One region of the Burkholderia sp. PU8-34 genome, then DNA from elsewhere that is predicted to be linked to it. Evidence: riboswitches for the same ligand, from Rfam matches in the RefSeq annotation. Region 1 holds a riboswitch; the other holds the start of a gene.

Region 1 (8,702 bases):
AAGCCGTCCTTGACGAGCTGCGCAGCGGCCTCGATCAGGCCGACCGGATCGGGCTGCAGCGTGTAGTCGTCGCCGATCAGCTCGAGCTTGATCCAGTCGGTCTCGAATACCTCGCGCGCCATGTGTGCGGTCGTGACCGCCTCGGCGACGGTCTGGCAGCCGGCCGTGTTCGGCAGGAGCGGCACCGCATGGCGCTTGAGCAGGTCGAAGAAGCCGGCTTCGGCGGTGCCGCCCGACATCTGGCGGCGCAGCGCGACCGTCACCATCCCGGGCCGCGCGGCGGCGATCGAGTCGGACAGCGATTGCAGCGACGGATAGCGCGACGTGCCGAGCAGCACGCGGCTTGCGAAGGTTTCGCCGTACAGCGTCAGCGCATCGGCGGAAGTGAGGGACGTCATCTCGTGTTCCTGGAAAGAGCGGGGACGAACCGGCGGCGCTCAGCCGCCCGCGACGGGGTGCACGACGTCGAGCTTGTCGCCCGCCGCGAGCGCGCGTGCCGCATGCTGCGCGCGCGCGACGAACGTGCCGTTCAGCGCCACCGCGTACGGCGGACGCGCGCCGAACGCGTTCAGCGCATCGGCAACCGTCGCGCCGTCGGGCAGCGTCAGCCTCTGTTGATTGATCTGGATATCCATGGCGTGCTTCGTCGAATTCGGGAAGGCGGCGTGCGTCAGGCCGGCTGGCGCGCGTCGTCTCGGTGATGAAGGAGATCCGGCCAGCGCGCCGCGCCCCGCCACGCGGCGAACGCATCCGCGCCGCCGAGCGCGCCGGTCAGCGCCGCTTCGGCGAGCGCGACCGCGGCATGCGCGACTTCCGGCGCGATCATGAAGCCGTGCCGGTACAGGCCGTTGACCGCGAGCGTCGCCGCGCCGTCCCAGATCAGCGCCGGACGATGGTCGGGGAGCGTCGGCCGGCACTGCGAATTCAGCTCGAGGATGCGCGCCTCGCCGAACGCCGGATGCACGGAGAACGCGGCGCTCAGCAGTTCGAGCGCGGAACGCACGCTGACGGGCGACATGTCCTCGCCCTCCACTTCGGTCGCGCCGATCACGTACAGGTCATTCTGCTTCGGCGCGATGTACAGCGGATAGCGCGGATGCAGCAGCCGCACGGGCCGCGTCAGGCCGATGCCGGGCGCATGCACGCGCGCGACCTCGCCGCGGATGCCGCGTAGCGCAGGCAGCACCGGTTTCGCGCCGAGCCCGCGGCAGTCGATCGTGAAGTGCGCGTCGGGCAGGTTGTGCGCGTCGATCGCGACGTGCCAATGCGTGTCGACGCCGCGCTCCGCGAGGCCCGCGGCAAGCGCGCGCAGCGCCTGACGGTTGTCGAGCTGGCCTTCGTGCGGCAGCAGCAGCCCGCGCGCGAAACGGCCCGCCAGCGCGGGCTCGGCCGCGTCGACCTGCGCGCCCGCGAGCGTGACGAAGCCGCCGTCGAGCAGCCCGGGCGGCGCGTTCGCGCGCACGCGCCGCTCGAACAGCGGCGCCTCGGCGCGATCCGCGTGATGCCAGACGACGAGCGTGCCGTGATGCTGGAAGAACACCGGTTCGGGCAACTCGGCGAGCCACTGCGGCCAGCGCGCGAGCGACGCGGCGCCAAGCTCGGTGATCAGCAGCTCCGCGCTGGCCGCCTCGGCGAGCGGCGCGAGCATCGCGGCCGCGACCCACGCGGCCGACTGTTCGCCGTCAGGGCCGCCGCGCTCGTACAGCGCGACGCGATGCCCGTCGCCGGCAAGCCGCCATGCGATCAGGCGGCCGACGAGGCCGCCACCCAGCACCGCGAAATCCGGTCGTGAATTCGTGATGGTCATTGCGCGCCCTCCTCGCGGAACGCACGCGCGCGGCGTGCGGACGCACGTGCGCAAACCCGTGCGAATGCACGCGGGGCGGAACAAAAGACTGAAGATTGAACGGTCATCGCATCCTTCCGTAACGCGCAATGCGCGTACCCAAAAGGACGAAACCGGCAGCAAAGGCCGGCCGGGCGGGACAGGGTGCTGACAATGGGGAGGCAGCCAGCACGGCCCGGCGGGATCGGAAACTTCCCGCGCCGGTATTACCCGGATCGGGTGCAAAGGGTCTCTCTCAGCCTCGCCGCGCCGCCGAACCTTCTGCCGGCCGCACACGAAGCACCCCTGTTTCGTCGACGGCCATTAGACCATAAAAGCGGAAAGCGCCGCAAACTGTCCCCGGTCGGCAATTTCACCGATGCCGCGCGCCGGTCTGGCACAATGCCCGCAGGCCGGCGCGCAATCGCGCGCCGGCAGCCGTGTCACAGCCGGCCGTTAGGGACCGTCCAGCAACATTAAGGGCCGGGGGCACCATCCCGAACACCCGCGCCAGCCGGCACCCAGGCGGCACCTTTTCCCGGCATGCCGTTTCGCGGCGCGCGTCCTGCCTCACCCGGCGCGCGCCGGCTACTCATCAGGAAGCACATGACCCAATCGACCCATACCGCCCACGACGTACCGCAGGACGAGCGCCCGGTATCCGCGTGGAGCCTCATCAAGCCCTACTGGGTCTCGTCCGAATGGAGGATCGCATGGGGGCTGCTCGCGACGATCATCGCGATCAACCTCTGCGTCGTCTGGATCAACGTGCGGCTCAACAAGTGGAACGCGGAGTTCTACAACGCGCTGCAATCGAAGAACGTCCACGACTTCCCGAACCTGCTGATGCAGTTCTCGGCGCTCGCGTTCGGCTTCATCATCCTCGCGGTGTACGGCCGCTACCTGCGGCAGATGCTCGGCTTTCGCTGGCGCCAGTGGCTCACCGAGCGCTTTCTCGGCCAGTGGCTCGGCGACCGCGCGTTCTACCGGATCGAACGCGACCGCCTCGCCGACAACCCCGACCAGCGGATCACCGACGACCTGCAGTCGTTCGCGACGACCACGCTGTCGCTGTCGCTCGACCTGCTGTCGACGGTCGTCACGCTCGTGTCGTTCATCACGATCCTGTGGTCGCTCGCGGGCGCGCTGACGTTCACGCTCGGCGGCACGCCGATCGCGATCCCCGGCTACATGGTGTGGGCGGCCGCGCTGTACGCGGTGGTCGGCTCGCTGATCATCCAGAAGGTCGGCCATCCGCTCGTGTCGATCAACTACCAGCAGCAGCGCGTCGAGGCGGATTTCCGCTTCGGGCTGATCCGCGTGCGCGAGAACGCCGAGCAGATCGCGTTCTACGACGGCGAGAACACCGAAAACGGCAACGCGCACAACCTGTTCATGCGGATCCGCGACAACTGGTGGCGCGTGATGAAGTACACGAAGCGGCTCACGTTCGTGCTGAGCTTCTACGGCCAGATCGCGATCATCTTCCCGCTGGTCGTCGCCGCGCCGCGCTACTTCGCGGGGGCGTTCTCGTTCGGCGTACTGATGCAGATCTCGTCCGCGTTCAACACCGTCAGCGACTCGTTCTCCTGGTTCATCAACAGTTACAGCACCCTCGTCGAATGGCGCGCGACGGTCAACCGTCTGCGCGAATTCAAGCGCGTGATGGGCGCGTCGCACCTGAAGGAAAGCGTGTCGCCCGCCACCGAGCACGGCGGCATCAACCTGCATTACGTCGATTCCGAGCAACTGTCGACGTCGTCGCTGAAGCTCGCGCTGCCGAACGGCAATGCGCTCGCTGACATCGGCACCGTCACGATCGAGCCCGGCTCGCGCTGGCTCGTGATCGGCAAGTCGGGTTCGGGCAAGAGCACGTTCATGCGCGCGCTCGCGGGCCTGTGGCCATTCGGCGACGGCGCGATCGACGCGCCGGTCGGCGCGCGAATGATGTTCGTGCCGCAGACGAGCTATCTGCCGATCGGCACGCTGAAGGCCGCGCTCACGTACCCGGCCACCGCCGACGCGTTCAGCGACGAAGCGTGCCGCGATGCGCTGCGCGCGTGCCGGCTCGAGGACTACGCCGACCGGCTCGGCGAGACCGCGCACTGGACGCGCGTGCTGTCGCCGGGCGAACAGCAGCGTCTCGCCGGCGCACGCGTGCTGCTGCACAAGCCCGACTTCCTGTTCCTCGACGAAGCGACGAGCGCGCTCGATGCGGACAACGAAGCGCGCCTCTATCACGTGTTCAACGAGCGGCTTCCGCAGGCGGCGATCGTCAGCATCGCGCACCGCGAATCGCTCGCGGCGTATCACGGCGGCACGATCAACGTCGAGCGCGTGAATGACAGCGACAGGGTCGCTGCGTAACGCCTGCGAATCGGCGGCCGGAACGTATCGAGCGTCCCGGCCGCCACCCCCGCGCCTGCGCATCCCGATCGCGGACGTGCGCCGGCAACCGGGTCCGCTCACGCCTGCACGGGCTTCAGTTACCCTCCCCCGCCTCCTCCAGCGCAATCGCCGCCGACACGATCGGCCGGTGCGACGCGCCTTCGTGCGACAAGTGGCTCTCGAACAGCGTGAGCGCATCGAAACGCAATGCGACCGGCTCTTGCAACGCGCCGCCATGCGCAGGTTGACCGACCGCGTAGTGCGGCAGTCTCGCGAGCGTCACGTGCGGCCTGAACGGCCGGCGATCGGTCGGCATCCCGATGTCCTGCAACGCCGCGACCAGCGCGTCGTTCAGCGCGACCAGCGCCGGTTCGGCACCGAGTTCCGCGACGATCAGGCGCGCCTTCGGCAGGCTTGGCCACCATGCGAGCCGCTCGACATGCTGCAGCGGCAACGCATGCGCGGCCGCCAGCACGGGCAGCCGCGCGGCCAGCGCATCGCACGCGCCGCGCTCGATCGCACCGAGAAATGCGAGCGTCACGTGAAGCTGCTCGGGGTGCGTGCGCCGCGCGCCGCGCGCGACCGGCAACGCGTGCAACGCGTCGCGCGATGCCGCATCGGGCATCAGCGCGACGAATGCACGGAGCCGGTCGGCGTCCATGGTCAGCGCACCGCGACGCCGGGCGCGGCCCCGGTTTCGGGCGCCGCCGCCGGACGCTGCGGCAGCGGACCGTGCTCGCCCCAGACGTCGGTCGGCAGCACGCGCGCGAGTTCGGGAATCGTGTGGCGCGTGAACACCGGATCGGCGACGCCGGCCGCGCGCTGGCGGCGATAGTCGCGCCATGCGGCGTGCGCGTACTTGCCGAGCGCGAGGATCGCGACCAGGTTGATGATCGCCATCAGGCCCATGCTCGTGTCGGCCATCGCCCACACGAGCGGAAGCTGGCCGACGCTGCCGAACATCACCATCGCGAGCACCGCGACGCGGAACAGCGGCAGCATCCCGCGCCGCTTCGTGATGAACTCGACGTTGCCTTCCGCATACGCATAGTTGCCGATCACCGATGAGAACGCGAGGAAGAAGATCGCAACCGCCATGTAGATGCCGCCCCAGTCGCCGACGTGGCTCGAGATCGCGCGTTGCGTGAGCGCCGCGCCTTCCATCCCGGTGCCGATCTCGTACTGGCCGGACAGCAGGATCACGAATGCGGTCGCGCTGCAGATCACGATCGTGTCGACGAACACGCCGAGCATCTGGATCAACCCCTGCGTGACCGGATGCCGGGTGCTGGCCGTCGCCGCCGCGTTCGGCGCGCTGCCCATGCCGGCTTCGTTCGAGAACAGCCCGCGCTTCACGCCGATCGCGACCGCCTGGCTGACCGCGTAGCCGGTCAGGCCGCCCGCCGCCTGTTCGAGGCCGAACGCGCTCTTCACGATCAGCGCGATCACGTCCGGCACCATCGCGATGTGCGTCGCGACCGCGTAGACCGCGAGCGCGAGGTAGCCGATTGCCATCAGCGGCACGATCACCTGCGCGACCGTCGCGATCCGGCGGATCCCGCCGAAGATGATCGGCGCGGTCAGCAGCACGAGGCCGAGGCCGACCGCCGCGCGGCTCCAGCCGAACGACGTGTGGAACGCGTCGGCAATCGCATTCGACTGCACCGCGTTGAACACGAAGCCGAAAGCGAGGATCAGCGACAGCGAGAACAGCACGCCGAAGCCGCGCGAGCGCAGGCCCGTCTGAATGTAGTACGCAGGGCCGCCGCGATACGTGCCGTCCGGGTGCGAGACCTTGAAGATCTGCGCGAGCGTCGCCTCGACGAACGCGGACGACATCCCGACGAGCGCCGTCATCCACATCCAGAAGATCGCGCCCGGCCCGCCGACCGTCAGCGCGACCGCGACACCGGCGATGTTGCCGGTGCCGACGCGGCTCGCGAGCCCGGTCGCGAACGCCTGGAACGACGAGATGCTGCCCGGCTCGCCCTTGCTGCCGACGAGACGCATGCTGAGGAACAGCGCCTTCAGCTGGATCATCCGGAACCGCAGCGTGAACCACGCGCCCACGCCGAGCAGCAGCGCGATCAGCACGTAGTTCCACAACACGCCGTTGACGGCGTCGATCAGCCCTTGTACGAGTGCTTCCATCCAGTGTCCTTTTAAATGAGGTCAATCATGTCGGCCGCGGAGAGCGGCCCGAGGGGCGACATGATATGACAGTTCCCAATAAATCTTACAAAACGAAAGATAAGTGGCGCGATGCGAGTCGGGCAATCAACGTTTCCAGATTAGGCGACTCGCCACGCGCAGAACCATGTCTGGAGCAACGGTCTTTGACGTTTGGAAACCTTGTTTGAACCGCCGAGCGGGGCAGGACACGTCTAGCGGAACAGCTTCGGTTGGACGTCGCCGCGCCTCGCGCCCGGTGGACAGGGGGCATCACCCGAGGCTGGCGAGCGGATGGGAACCATACAAAACCCTTGCATACCCCCCCCAAAAAAACAGACTCTATGTCTTTCGCAATACGAATCAATTAATCGCCGACGATCAACCACGCGGGGGATGAAATGCTCAAGAAAGATAAGCGGGAGTCTACAGATGTCGTGAGTGACGACAAAAAGCATCAACACCGGAACCGGCGTCGTTTTCTTATTGCGTCGACCGCACTACCGCTCGGAACCCTGTTGAAACATACAACGAGCGCAGCACAGTCCAATGTTCTGCCACCAATTTCAGTTACCACGTCTCGGCCGCCTGATTTCAACTTTGGCGATTTCAGCATCACGACAAATGAAATACCCGGCGCAAATGCCGTGGCAGGGATACCAGCACCATCTATCTGCCTCAATCAATATTGTGCATCCAACTACATGCTCCTTTTTGCGAATACGGGCAACATGGTTCGCGCAACCGAGATGTTTCTATATTATCTTCAGGCATTCGGGAAGAACGATCCCAAATTCTGGAGCAGTCAGCTTGCACTGGTTGGCGGATTTACTCCTTGGCTGGCGAACGGCGGCTACAAGCATTTGCCAGGCGCCAAGCCATACGGCTTCGATTTTTCTGCAGGTTATTATGCAAACATATCGGCGCTATTCGGCGTCTATGTCGGCCAATTAAACAGCATCCCGCCGACATCGAAATTCGAGTTCTACGGCAACCCTCTGATGTTCATTGAAGCAGTCAATCATTGGGTACATGGAAACGGCACCCAACGATCCATCAATATTGAATCCCTCAATTTGAAGATGGAAACCAGCGATTTTCACGAAATATCAAGGGCCATTGAAAATTCAGGATACGGCCCCGGTACCTACCCCATTGACAGCACCTTCAGCACGAATATATTCAATCATGGAAAAAAGGATCTATGGAGTGCGGCCACCGTGGGAAGAATATCGGGAAGAGTTCGTGGCACACTGGAACTTCTTGCTGACAATACGTACCAATTCAATGGATACTACACAATCAGCCCTGACAAATTTGATGCAGATCCTTCGAATCGTCCATTTCTGCAAGAAAAAGCAACCACGATTTTGGCAATACTAGGCTCCGCACTTGGACATACGGACTATCAGATAATCTTCACCGGCGAAAAACATATCGTATTCTCCGGTCAAAGACCTGTTCGAAATGCCGGAGCGCGCCCACCGGAAGCCGTTCATAGACCATCCTTTGGCGGCTTGATGCGTCCCGGTCGATTTTAATCAACGATGCTGCCCCGACGGTGATTTCAATAACCTGACTCAAGCTGAGTGCGATCATGCTTTCGACGTTCAGACGGTACGTCATTCGTCCGGTTCTGTGGTTCGTTGCCGCAGCGATCGGCGCGCCTGCATTGTTGTTTGTCATCGTAGCGACCGCCCGGTATGAAAGAACCGAAGGCAGTTGCCCGGACGCCTCCGTCGAGATATTGCGGAGCAAGGTACTGACATACCTGGAAAGCCGGGGCATTCAACCCAGCCTGGTCAAACCCGATGGCGTACCGATATATCACGCATGGAAACTTGGAGTCTGGGAATTTCCCCTGCTCGTCGACGGAACAAAGTACATCGTGATGATCGACTGCAATGAGCAAATTTCGGCCGACTGGCGGGTAAAGGAACCACCGCCATCCCCCGCTCTCCGGCGGACGACCGATCCGGAATTCACCGCCCTCCCACCATAGGCAGTACGTCGGCTATCGTTTGGCGGATTGACGCGGCCTGGACGCTGGTAAGCCATATCCCGCCCCGGACGCCTAAACTCTCATGTCGGCTCGTTTCAGGAAACAAATCTGGATGCGACCATGACGTCGACAATCATGCACTACACCGTGCGGTTGATGTTTTGGCTTGTCGCAACGACAGCCGGGCTCGTCTTATTGCTCCTTGTCATCATCATGATTGCCAGATACGAGAAAGACGAAGGTAGTTGTCCGAACACATCCGCCGAAGAGCTTGAAGCCAAGATTCTCGCGTTCGCCGAAGAACAGGGATTCAGTTTG
Region 2 (8,702 bases), on a different contig from region 1:
ATGCAGCCGCGCTTGCGCCGCTCGGTGCCGGCGATGCGCAGCGTGCGGCTGCGGCGATTGCGCCGGCGGTCGACGCGACCGACGCGACCGACGCGACCGCGACCGTCGAAGCGTCGGCGCCGGCCCCGCTTACCGATTGCGTGGTGTGGCTCGAGCGCAATTACCGCTTCGGGCTCGATTCGCCGATCGGGCGCCTGTCGCTGGCGATTCGCCGCGGCGACGTGCAGGACGCGCTCGACGCGTTGCCGGCGAGCGACGCGGCCGCCGCGTCGTTCCACGAAGACACGGGCGACACGCTCGCCGCGCCGACGGTCGAACGTCTCGCGCGGCGTTTCTCAGCCTATCTCGATGCGTTGCGCGATGCGCTTGCCGAGACCGAGCCCGATCCGCTGCCGCTGTTCGACGCGCTCAACCGTTTCCGGATCCTGTGCGCAACCCGCAGCGGGGCGCGCGGCGCCGAGCACGTGAACGCGCTCGTCGCGTCGCACGTGAGACGCGCCGCGCGCGTGCCGCTGGCGGTCGGCGCGCACTGGTTCACCGGGCGGCCGATCATGGTGACGCGCAACGATTACGCGCTCGGGCTCTTCAACGGCGACATCGGCATCGCGCTGCCCGATGCGCACGGCGTGCTGCGCGTGTGGTTCAAGCGTGCGGACGGCACGGCGCGCGCGGTGTCGCCGGCAGCGTTGCCGCCGCACGAAACCGCGTTCGCGCTGACCGTCCACAAATCGCAGGGCTCTGAATTCGACGAGGCGGCACTCGTGCTGCCGGCGACGTTCGGCCGCGTGCTGACGCGCGAGCTGGTGTATACGGCCGTGACGCGGGCGCGCACGCGCGTGCAGGTGATCGGCGCACGGCGTGTGCTCGCGCAGGCCGTCGCGACACGCACGCAGCGCGATTCGGGCCTGTCCGCACGGATCGACGAGGCGCTGGCGCGGCGCCGTGCGGAAGCGTCGCGATGATGATCCGCTATACGCTCGATCCGGCTGAAATCGAATGGACCGCGGTGCGCGCGCAGGGCGCGGGCGGGCAGAACGTCAACAAGGTGTCGAGCGCGATTCACCTGCGTTTCGACATCCGTGCGTCGTCGCTGCCCGAATTGCTCAAGGAACGGCTGCTTGCGCTGTCGGACCAGCGCATCACGCGCGAGGGCATCGTCGTGATCAAGTCGCAGGAACATCGCACCCAGGAGAAGAATCTCGACGCCGCGCTGGCGCGGCTCGACGCGTTGATCCGCAGCGTCGCCGTCACGCCGCGCGCACGCGTCGCGACGCGGCCGACCCGCGCATCTAAGGAGCGGCGGCTGGAGCACAAGGCGCGCCGCAGCGCAGTGAAATCCGGGCGCGGGAAGATCGTCGACTGACGCCGGCGCGTCGCGCCGGACGACTTGCGCGCATCAGCGCATCACGGTTCCCGCGCTGTCGAGCACGAAGTCGACGCAGAACACGACGAGCCGGTCGTTTGCGCGGGTGGCAACGGCGGCCGTGTAGCAGTCGCGGCCTTCCGTCAGCGAAAAGTGCGGCCCCATCAGCGCGACGCGGCCGGGTGCGGCGATCGCGCGCTGGAAATACGGGCGGCGCGACCAGTTGCTGTGCGTTTCCGGAAAGAGCGGCGCGAGGCGCGTGGTGGCTGCGCTGTGGTTGTGGGCCGGCGCGCCGATCGACGGCAGGAATTGTTCGCCGATTTCGTCCGTGACGAACACGCGGCGTGCGGACGGTACGACGAGCACGCGCTGCGCGGCGTCCTGCAGGTTGCCGCTCACCGCGAACGCGGCCGCGCCCGCAAGCACTAGCCGTTCGATCGCGTCAAAGCCCGGTTGCGCGGCATTCGCCGGTACGGGGTGGCGGGCGATGAAGCGCGCCCACGCGGCGTCGAGCATCGCCGGCACCGCCGCGCTCGCGCGCGCGATCGACGGATCGGGCTGACCGAACTGGAAACCCTGCACGAAATCGATATCCGCTTCCATCAACGCTTGCAGCGCGTCGTCGCTCTCGACGCCTTCGGCGAGGACCATCGCGCCGGCCTGATGCAGCATCGACACGAGGTGATGGATGATGCGGCGATCTTCGGCAGCCCACGTCGCGCGTTCGACGAGCGAATGATCGAGCTTCACGATGTCGGGCCGCGCACGCCACACGCGGTCGAAATTCGAGAACCCGGTGCCGAAATCGTCGATCGCGATCAGGAAGTCGCGATGCTGGATCATGTCGATCGTGCGGGCGAGCTCGGCTTCGTCGCGCGACGGCTGCTCGACAACCTCGAGCACGATGCGGTTCGGCGGCAGCGCGAAATGATGGCACAGCGCCTCGACGAACTCGCGTTGCACGAGGCCCGAATCGAGCACGCGAGGCATCACGTTCAGGAATAGCCAGCCATCGCCGATCCCTTGCGCGACGAAATTGGCCGTATGAAGGCAACGGGCGAGCCGGTCGAGCAGGAGCGCTTCCTCTTCGCCGCGCGTGCGATCGAACAGCGCGCCGGGCGAGATTGCCTGACCGTTCGCGTCGACCACGCGCAACAGCGCTTCGTAGCCGACGACGCGCTTGTGCGTGATCGACAGCACGGGCTGGAACACGCTGCGCAGCGTCACGCCGCGATAGTCGGCGAGCCAGCCGGCCGGCGTGGGCGTCAGGCGTTCGAGCAGGGATTCGAGTGAAAGGTCGAGTGTCTGCGGCATGTCAGCAGCGCTCGGAGACGGACGGCAACGTGGCTTCGCGGTGCGTCGCAGCGGCGGCCGCACACGCACGCAGGCGCGGAACAACGTGGCCCATCTTGACCGCCTCCTGCGGATAATTGTTTGGAGTGTAGCGAGATCCCGATGGATCGCGTATCAGGGTAACTCCAGACGCCAGCCGCGTACAGCCTGGCGCGCCGCTCGACGCGCATCGGCGTCAACGTGGATCGGCATCGCCTGGACGCAAGAACGCGCAAAAAACGCGCCCAATCGGGCGCGTCCGTTTCACGAACAGGCGGGCGGCGCGCGAGGCCGACGCCTGCGGCCTCCGCCGACGCCGTCAGGCCGTTTCGCCGCCGCGCGGCCGCATGCCCGGAATTCGCCGGATCACGCCAGTCGCGAGCGCGGTGCCGACGAGCACGATCGCGCAGCCTTCGAGCATCACGGCCGACACGTGCTCGTTCAGGAACAGCGCGCCCCACAGCAGGCCGAACACCGGGATCACGAACGTCACGGTGATCGCGCGCGCGGGCCCGACGTGAGCGATCAGGTAGAAGAAGATGAAATACGCAATCCCCGTGCACGCGATGCCGAGCCCGAGCACCGAGCCCCATGCGTGCGCGCTGATCGGCGCCGCGGGCCACGTCGCGATCGCGAACGGCAGCAGCAGCACGGTCGAGCCGATCATGCTGCCGGTCGCGTTGACGAGCGGGTCGACACCGGTCAGCTTGCGCTTCGTGTAGTTGGCCGCGATGCCGTACAGCAGCGTCGCGCCGAGCGCTGCTGCGGCGGCGAGTGCGGTTGCGCCGGCGCCCGTGTTGCCGCTTGCGCTCGCGATCTGGTCCCAGACGAGCGTCAGCACGCCCGCGAAGCCGATCACGAGACCGAGCGCGCGCGGCAGCGACAGCTTGTCCTTCAGCCACAGGTACGCGACGAGCGCGCCCCACAGTGGCGTCGTCGCGTTGATCACCGACGTCACGCCGGCCGACAGCGTCAGCTCGGCGAACGCGAACAGGCAGAACGGCGCGCCGGAATTGAGCACGCCGACGACGAACAGCGGCCACGCATGACGGCGCAGTTGCGTGCCGAGCTCGGCGGGTTTGAAACGGGTGAGCGCGAGACCGGTCAGGAACAGCGCGCCGATGCCGACGCGCAGCGCCATCAGCGGCGCGACGCCGAACTCGGCGACGCCGATCCGGATGAACAGGAACGACGCGCCCCACAGGGCAGCGAGCACGGTCAGCAGGGAAGCGTTCTTCGGTGACATCGATCGTGGGCCGGAAGGCTGGGGAGGGGATGCGCTGAATCTTACACCGCGTTACCCGGCCGACGTTTCACGATCGGATGAAACGACAAGAAACGGTAGAACCGCGTGTCGCCGACGACGGCGGCAGCTGGCATGTCGCCGCGGAGCGCCGTTCGACAGTGGCGGCGACTAGTGGGCGGCGATCAGTGGCGACGGCCGCCGCGCCCGCCGAAACCGAAGTTGAGCGACAGCGACGGACCCCACCAGCCGCCCCAGCCCGGCGCGTAGTAGCCGGGTGCCGGATAGACCGGATAGGCCGGGTAATAGGCGGGGGCCGGCGCCACGTATGCCGGCGCCGCCGGGACGGGGGCGGCCGCGTAATAGTCGGACGGATAGTAGCCGTACGGGTAATAGCAGCCGGCAAGCGTCGCGCATGCGAGGGCTGCGGCGACGAATGTTCTGTTCATGATGTCTCCCCGGCAAGGTGGGCGGTGAGCCTATGATTAAGCTTACGCCGCGCGGCCGTGACACGATGTGCAAAACGGTAACGGATCATTTCGGGAGCCGCTACAGGAACTGCTACGGGAACTGCTACAAGAACTGCTACAAGAACTGCTACAAGAACTGCTACAAGAACTGCTACAAGAACTGCTGCGGGAGCGGCGGTGGCGATCCCGTCCGCCATGTGGGGTCGCCGGTCACAAAGGGCAGCTTTCGGCGACCGCGCCGATCACCGCCACCCGCACGCATCGATCGCCGGACGACATGTGCGCTCCGCAGCGAAAACGGCGCACCCGCAATGCGGATAGCGCCGTCTGTCGTGTCACGCTGCCTCCGGGGGAGGCAGGCCGTCAATGCTTGCCGACCTGGTTGCCGATGATGCCGCCGACGGCCGCGCCGCCGAGGGTCGACAACGCATTGCCGCCGATCGCCGCACCGGCGACGCCGCCTACGCCCGCGCCGATTGCCGTATCGCGCTGACGCGTGGTCATTGAGTCGCACGCCGACAGGCTCGCCATCGTTGCGACGATCAGTGCGCTTGCCCCAATACGCCGAATCGAAATCATGATCGTTGTCCTTGATGTCATAAAAGGTTGTTGCGCGTCGGATGGGTCCCGCGCACAAACCCAAGGTACGCGCCGAACTGGAGGTCTGCTGTAAGGACTTGTTAAAGTGATCGACTTACGTAATCAATTGTTTCCCGGCACGGTGGCGGGCATGCGGCATGCACAAAAAAGCCCGCTCGAAAGCGGGCTGCGTGCATCGCGGAGCGATCCGGCGCTGATTGCCGGCGACGCTTATTGGCGGTGATAGATCTCGGCGCCGGTCTTCACGAACTCGACGGCCTTGACCTCCATGCCCTTCTGCAGCGCCTCGGTTTCGGACACGCCTTGTTGCGCCGCAAATTCGCGCACGTCCTGCGTGATCTTCATCGAGCAGAAGTGCGGGCCGCACATCGAGCAGAAGTGCGCGACCTTCGCGGAATCCTTCGGCAGCGTCTCGTCGTGGAATTCGCGCGCCTTGTCCGGATCGAGACCGAGGTTGAACTGGTCTTCCCAGCGGAACTCGAAGCGCGCCTTCGACAGCGCGTTGTCGCGCACCTGCGCGCCCGGGTGGCCCTTGGCCAGGTCGGCGGCGTGCGCGGCGAGCTTGTACGTGATGATGCCTTCCTTCACGTCGTCCTTGTTCGGCAGGCCGAGGTGTTCCTTCGGCGTCACGTAGCACAGCATCGCAGTGCCGAACCAGCCGATCATCGCGGCGCCGATGCCCGACGTGATGTGGTCGTAGCCCGGTGCGATGTCGGTCGTCAGCGGCCCGAGCGTGTAGAACGGCGCTTCCTTGCACCAGTCGAGCTGGAGATCCATGTTCTCCTTGATCAGCTGCATCGGCACGTGGCCGGGGCCTTCGATCATCACCTGCACGTCATGCTTCCACGCGATCTGCGTGAGCTCGCCGAGCGTCTTCAGCTCGCCGAGCTGCGCTTCGTCGTTCGCGTCGTAGATCGAGCCGGGGCGCAGCCCGTCGCCGAGCGAGAAGCTCACGTCGTACGCCTTCATGATCTCGCAGATCTCTGCGAAGTGTTCGTACAGGAAGCTTTCCTTGTGATGCGCGAGGCACCACTTTGCCATGATCGAGCCGCCGCGCGACACGATGCCCGTCATCCGGTTCGCGGTGAGCGGCACGTACTGCAGGCGCACGCCCGCGTGGATCGTGAAGTAGTCGACGCCTTGCTCGGCCTGTTCGATCAGCGTGTCGCGGAAGATTTCCCAGGTCAGGTCCTCGGCCTTGCCGTTGACCTTTTCCAGCGCCTGGTAGATCGGCACCGTGCCGATCGGCACCGGGCTGTTGCGGATGATCCACTCGCGCGTTTCATGGATGTGCTTGCCGGTCGACAGGTCCATCACCGTGTCGCCGCCCCAGCGGATCGCCCACGTCATCTTGTCGACTTCCTCGCCGATCGACGACGTGACGGCCGAGTTGCCGATGTTCGCGTTGATCTTCACGAGGAAGTTGCGGCCGATGATCATCGGCTCCGATTCCGGGTGGTTGATGTTCGCGGGGATGATCGCGCGGCCGCATGCGACTTCCGAGCGCACGAATTCCGGCGTGATCTCGGTCAGCGCGTTCGGGCCGAACGCGGCGGCGCCGAACGCCTGGCCCGCGTGCTGGCGGCCCATCATCGCGGCGAGCTTCGCGCCGTTCGGGCCGCTCGCCTTCAGGCTTTCGAGGTACTCGGCGCGGCGCTGGTTCTCGCGGATCGCGATGTATTCCATCTCCGGCGTGATGATCCCCTGGCGCGCGTAGTGCATCTGCGTGACGTTCTTGCCAGCCTGCGCACGGCGCGGGTGGCGGTGCAGGCCCGGGAAGCGCAGGTCGGCCGTGGCCGGGTCGGCTGCGCGCTCGCGGCCGTAGTCGCTCGTGAGGCCCGACAGCGTCTCGGTGTCGCCGCGCGCTTCGATCCAGCGCTGGCGCAGCGCCGGCAGGCCCGCGCGGATGTCGATCTTCGCGTCCGGATCGGTGTACGGGCCCGACGTGTCGTATACGTAGATCGGCGGATTCTTTTCGCCACCGAAGCCGGTCGGCGTGTCGGACTGCGTGATCTCGCGCATCGGCACGCGGATGTCGGGCTGCGAGCCCGTCACGTAGATCTTGCGCGAATTCGGCAGAGGTGCGACGGCAGCGGCGTCGACGTGGGCGTCGGCGGACAGAAACTTCGGATTGGCGTTCATGCAATCTCCTGTATCGGCCCGAGTCGGCGCTATGGCGATGACTCGGGTCCCATGGCGAATGTGGGGCTCGAGCTAAGCAGGAGACGAGGTTGGTGAGGCGGCGGGTTTCGTCAGAGGGATGGCGGCGAAGCCCGTACGCTTCCCTGCGCTGGCATTACCCAGATCAGGTTCAAAGGGTATTTCTCACCCGCAATGCCGGTTTCTTGACCGAACGCATTGCAGGACCCCCGCGTTAGCAAGCGCACAAGATACACCGGGTTCGCGGCAGTTTCAACCGGGGGCAGATCACGGGCATGCCACGGCGCGTCCGTCCGGCGGCGGCGTGCGTCCGGGCAGGTTGGCCGGGAGAGCGTCGGGTGGGCGTTTCCGGCGGAAACGGCGGGAAAACCCGGGGCCATCGTGGCCAGCCTGGCGATGCGGCGGCGCGCGGCCGGCCGGGCCGCGATCGTTCGCCGCAAAAACTAAAATGTTCTGTGACGGGGCTGTCATTTCACGTGGCCTCGTCCGACTATTCGACTCCTCAAACCCACCCCTGAAGGAGTGATGTCATGAAGAAGAACGTATTGATCGCCGCCTGTCTCGCCGGTTTCGCCTTTGCAGCGACGGGCGCCTACGCACAGAACGATGCGATGTCCAAGGACCAGTCGTCGATGTCGAAGGACCAGTCGTCGATGTCGAAGGAGCAGGCGCCGATGTCGAAGGACGCAATGGGCCACGACGAGATGTCCAAGGACAACGGCATGAAGAAAGGCGCCATGGCCAAGCACGACATGAAGAAGAAAGGCGCGATGTCGCACGATACGATGGGCAAGCCGACGAACGACGACAAGTCGAACAAGATGTCGTACTGAACGCATCCTTCGCGCGCGTGCCGTGAGCGACCGGCCGCCGGCGCATCCGCCGCCGGCCGGGGCGGTGCCTGCTGCGCGCCGCGCGCTTCCCGGACGTCGTGCAGCCGGTTGGCCTGCCGTCGTGCGGCCAGCCTGCGCCGACTGCCGACCCATTCGAGGAGGTGCGTCATGCCCGCCGTTCCTGTTCCCGAGCACGCGGCCGCCAGGCCGCCCGTGCAGACGATCCATCCGCTGTGGGTGCGCGTGAGCCACTGGCTCAATGCGCTCGCGGCGATCGTGATGGTGTTGTCCGGCTGGCGCATCTATGACGCGTCGCCGATCTACCCGCCGTTCATGTTCCCGCACGGCATTACGCTGGGCGGCTGGCTCGGCGGCGCGCTGCAATGGCATTTCGCGGCGATGTGGTTGCTCGCGGGCAACGGGCTCTTCTACCTGACGATGGCGACCGCGACCGGGCGCATCGCGCGCAAGTTCCTTCCGGTCACGCCATCGGCGGTGCTGCGCGATCTGGTCGCGGCGCTGCGCGGCAAGCTCGCGCACGACGACCTGAGCGTCTACAACGCAGTGCAGCGCGCCGCGTACCTGACGGCGATCGCGGATCTCGTCGTGCTGGTGCTGTCCGGTCTCGTGATCTGGAAATCGGTGCAGTTTCCGCTGTTGCGGACACTGCTCGGCGGCTACGACAACGCGCGCGTCGTGCA

What was found. A riboswitch is a leader RNA that binds a small molecule or an ion and turns the genes downstream of it on or off. The one in region 1 is predicted to bind thiamine pyrophosphate.
Region 2: another riboswitch for thiamine pyrophosphate. It lies ahead of thiC (phosphomethylpyrimidine synthase ThiC); the one in region 1 lies ahead of ACV22Z_RS28070 (FAD-dependent oxidoreductase).

Annotation. Positions count from the first base shown of each region.
Region 1 covers NZ_JBSAXC010000015.1:107,672-116,373, forward strand. Annotated here, with positions in the region: gene ACV22Z_RS28060 (thiazole synthase) at 1-398, opposite strand, end outside; gene thiS (sulfur carrier protein ThiS) at 438-635, opposite strand; gene ACV22Z_RS28070 (FAD-dependent oxidoreductase) at 671-1,807, opposite strand; TPP riboswitch at 2,022-2,143, opposite strand; gene ACV22Z_RS28075 (ABC transporter ATP-binding protein/permease) at 2,432-4,192, shown strand; gene thpR (RNA 2',3'-cyclic phosphodiesterase) at 4,308-4,874, opposite strand; gene ACV22Z_RS28085 (alanine/glycine:cation symporter family protein) at 4,877-6,364, opposite strand; gene ACV22Z_RS28090 (lipid II-degrading bacteriocin) at 6,784-7,923, shown strand; gene ACV22Z_RS28095 (hypothetical protein) at 7,980-8,384, shown strand; gene ACV22Z_RS28100 (hypothetical protein) at 8,505-8,702, shown strand, end outside.
Region 2 covers NZ_JBSAXC010000002.1:172,740-181,441, forward strand. Annotated here, with positions in the region: gene ACV22Z_RS05485 (AAA family ATPase) at 1-962, shown strand, start outside; gene arfB (alternative ribosome rescue aminoacyl-tRNA hydrolase ArfB) at 959-1,363, shown strand; gene ACV22Z_RS05495 (EAL domain-containing protein) at 1,397-2,677, opposite strand; gene ACV22Z_RS05500 (DMT family transporter) at 3,015-3,941, opposite strand; gene ACV22Z_RS05505 (hypothetical protein) at 4,124-4,387, opposite strand; gene ACV22Z_RS05510 (glycine zipper 2TM domain-containing protein) at 4,772-4,987, opposite strand; gene ACV22Z_RS05515 (hypothetical protein) at 5,094-5,231, shown strand; gene thiC (phosphomethylpyrimidine synthase ThiC) at 5,219-7,150, opposite strand; TPP riboswitch at 7,273-7,389, opposite strand; gene ACV22Z_RS05525 (pentapeptide MXKDX repeat protein) at 7,699-8,001, shown strand; gene ACV22Z_RS05530 (cytochrome b/b6 domain-containing protein) at 8,170-8,702, shown strand, end outside.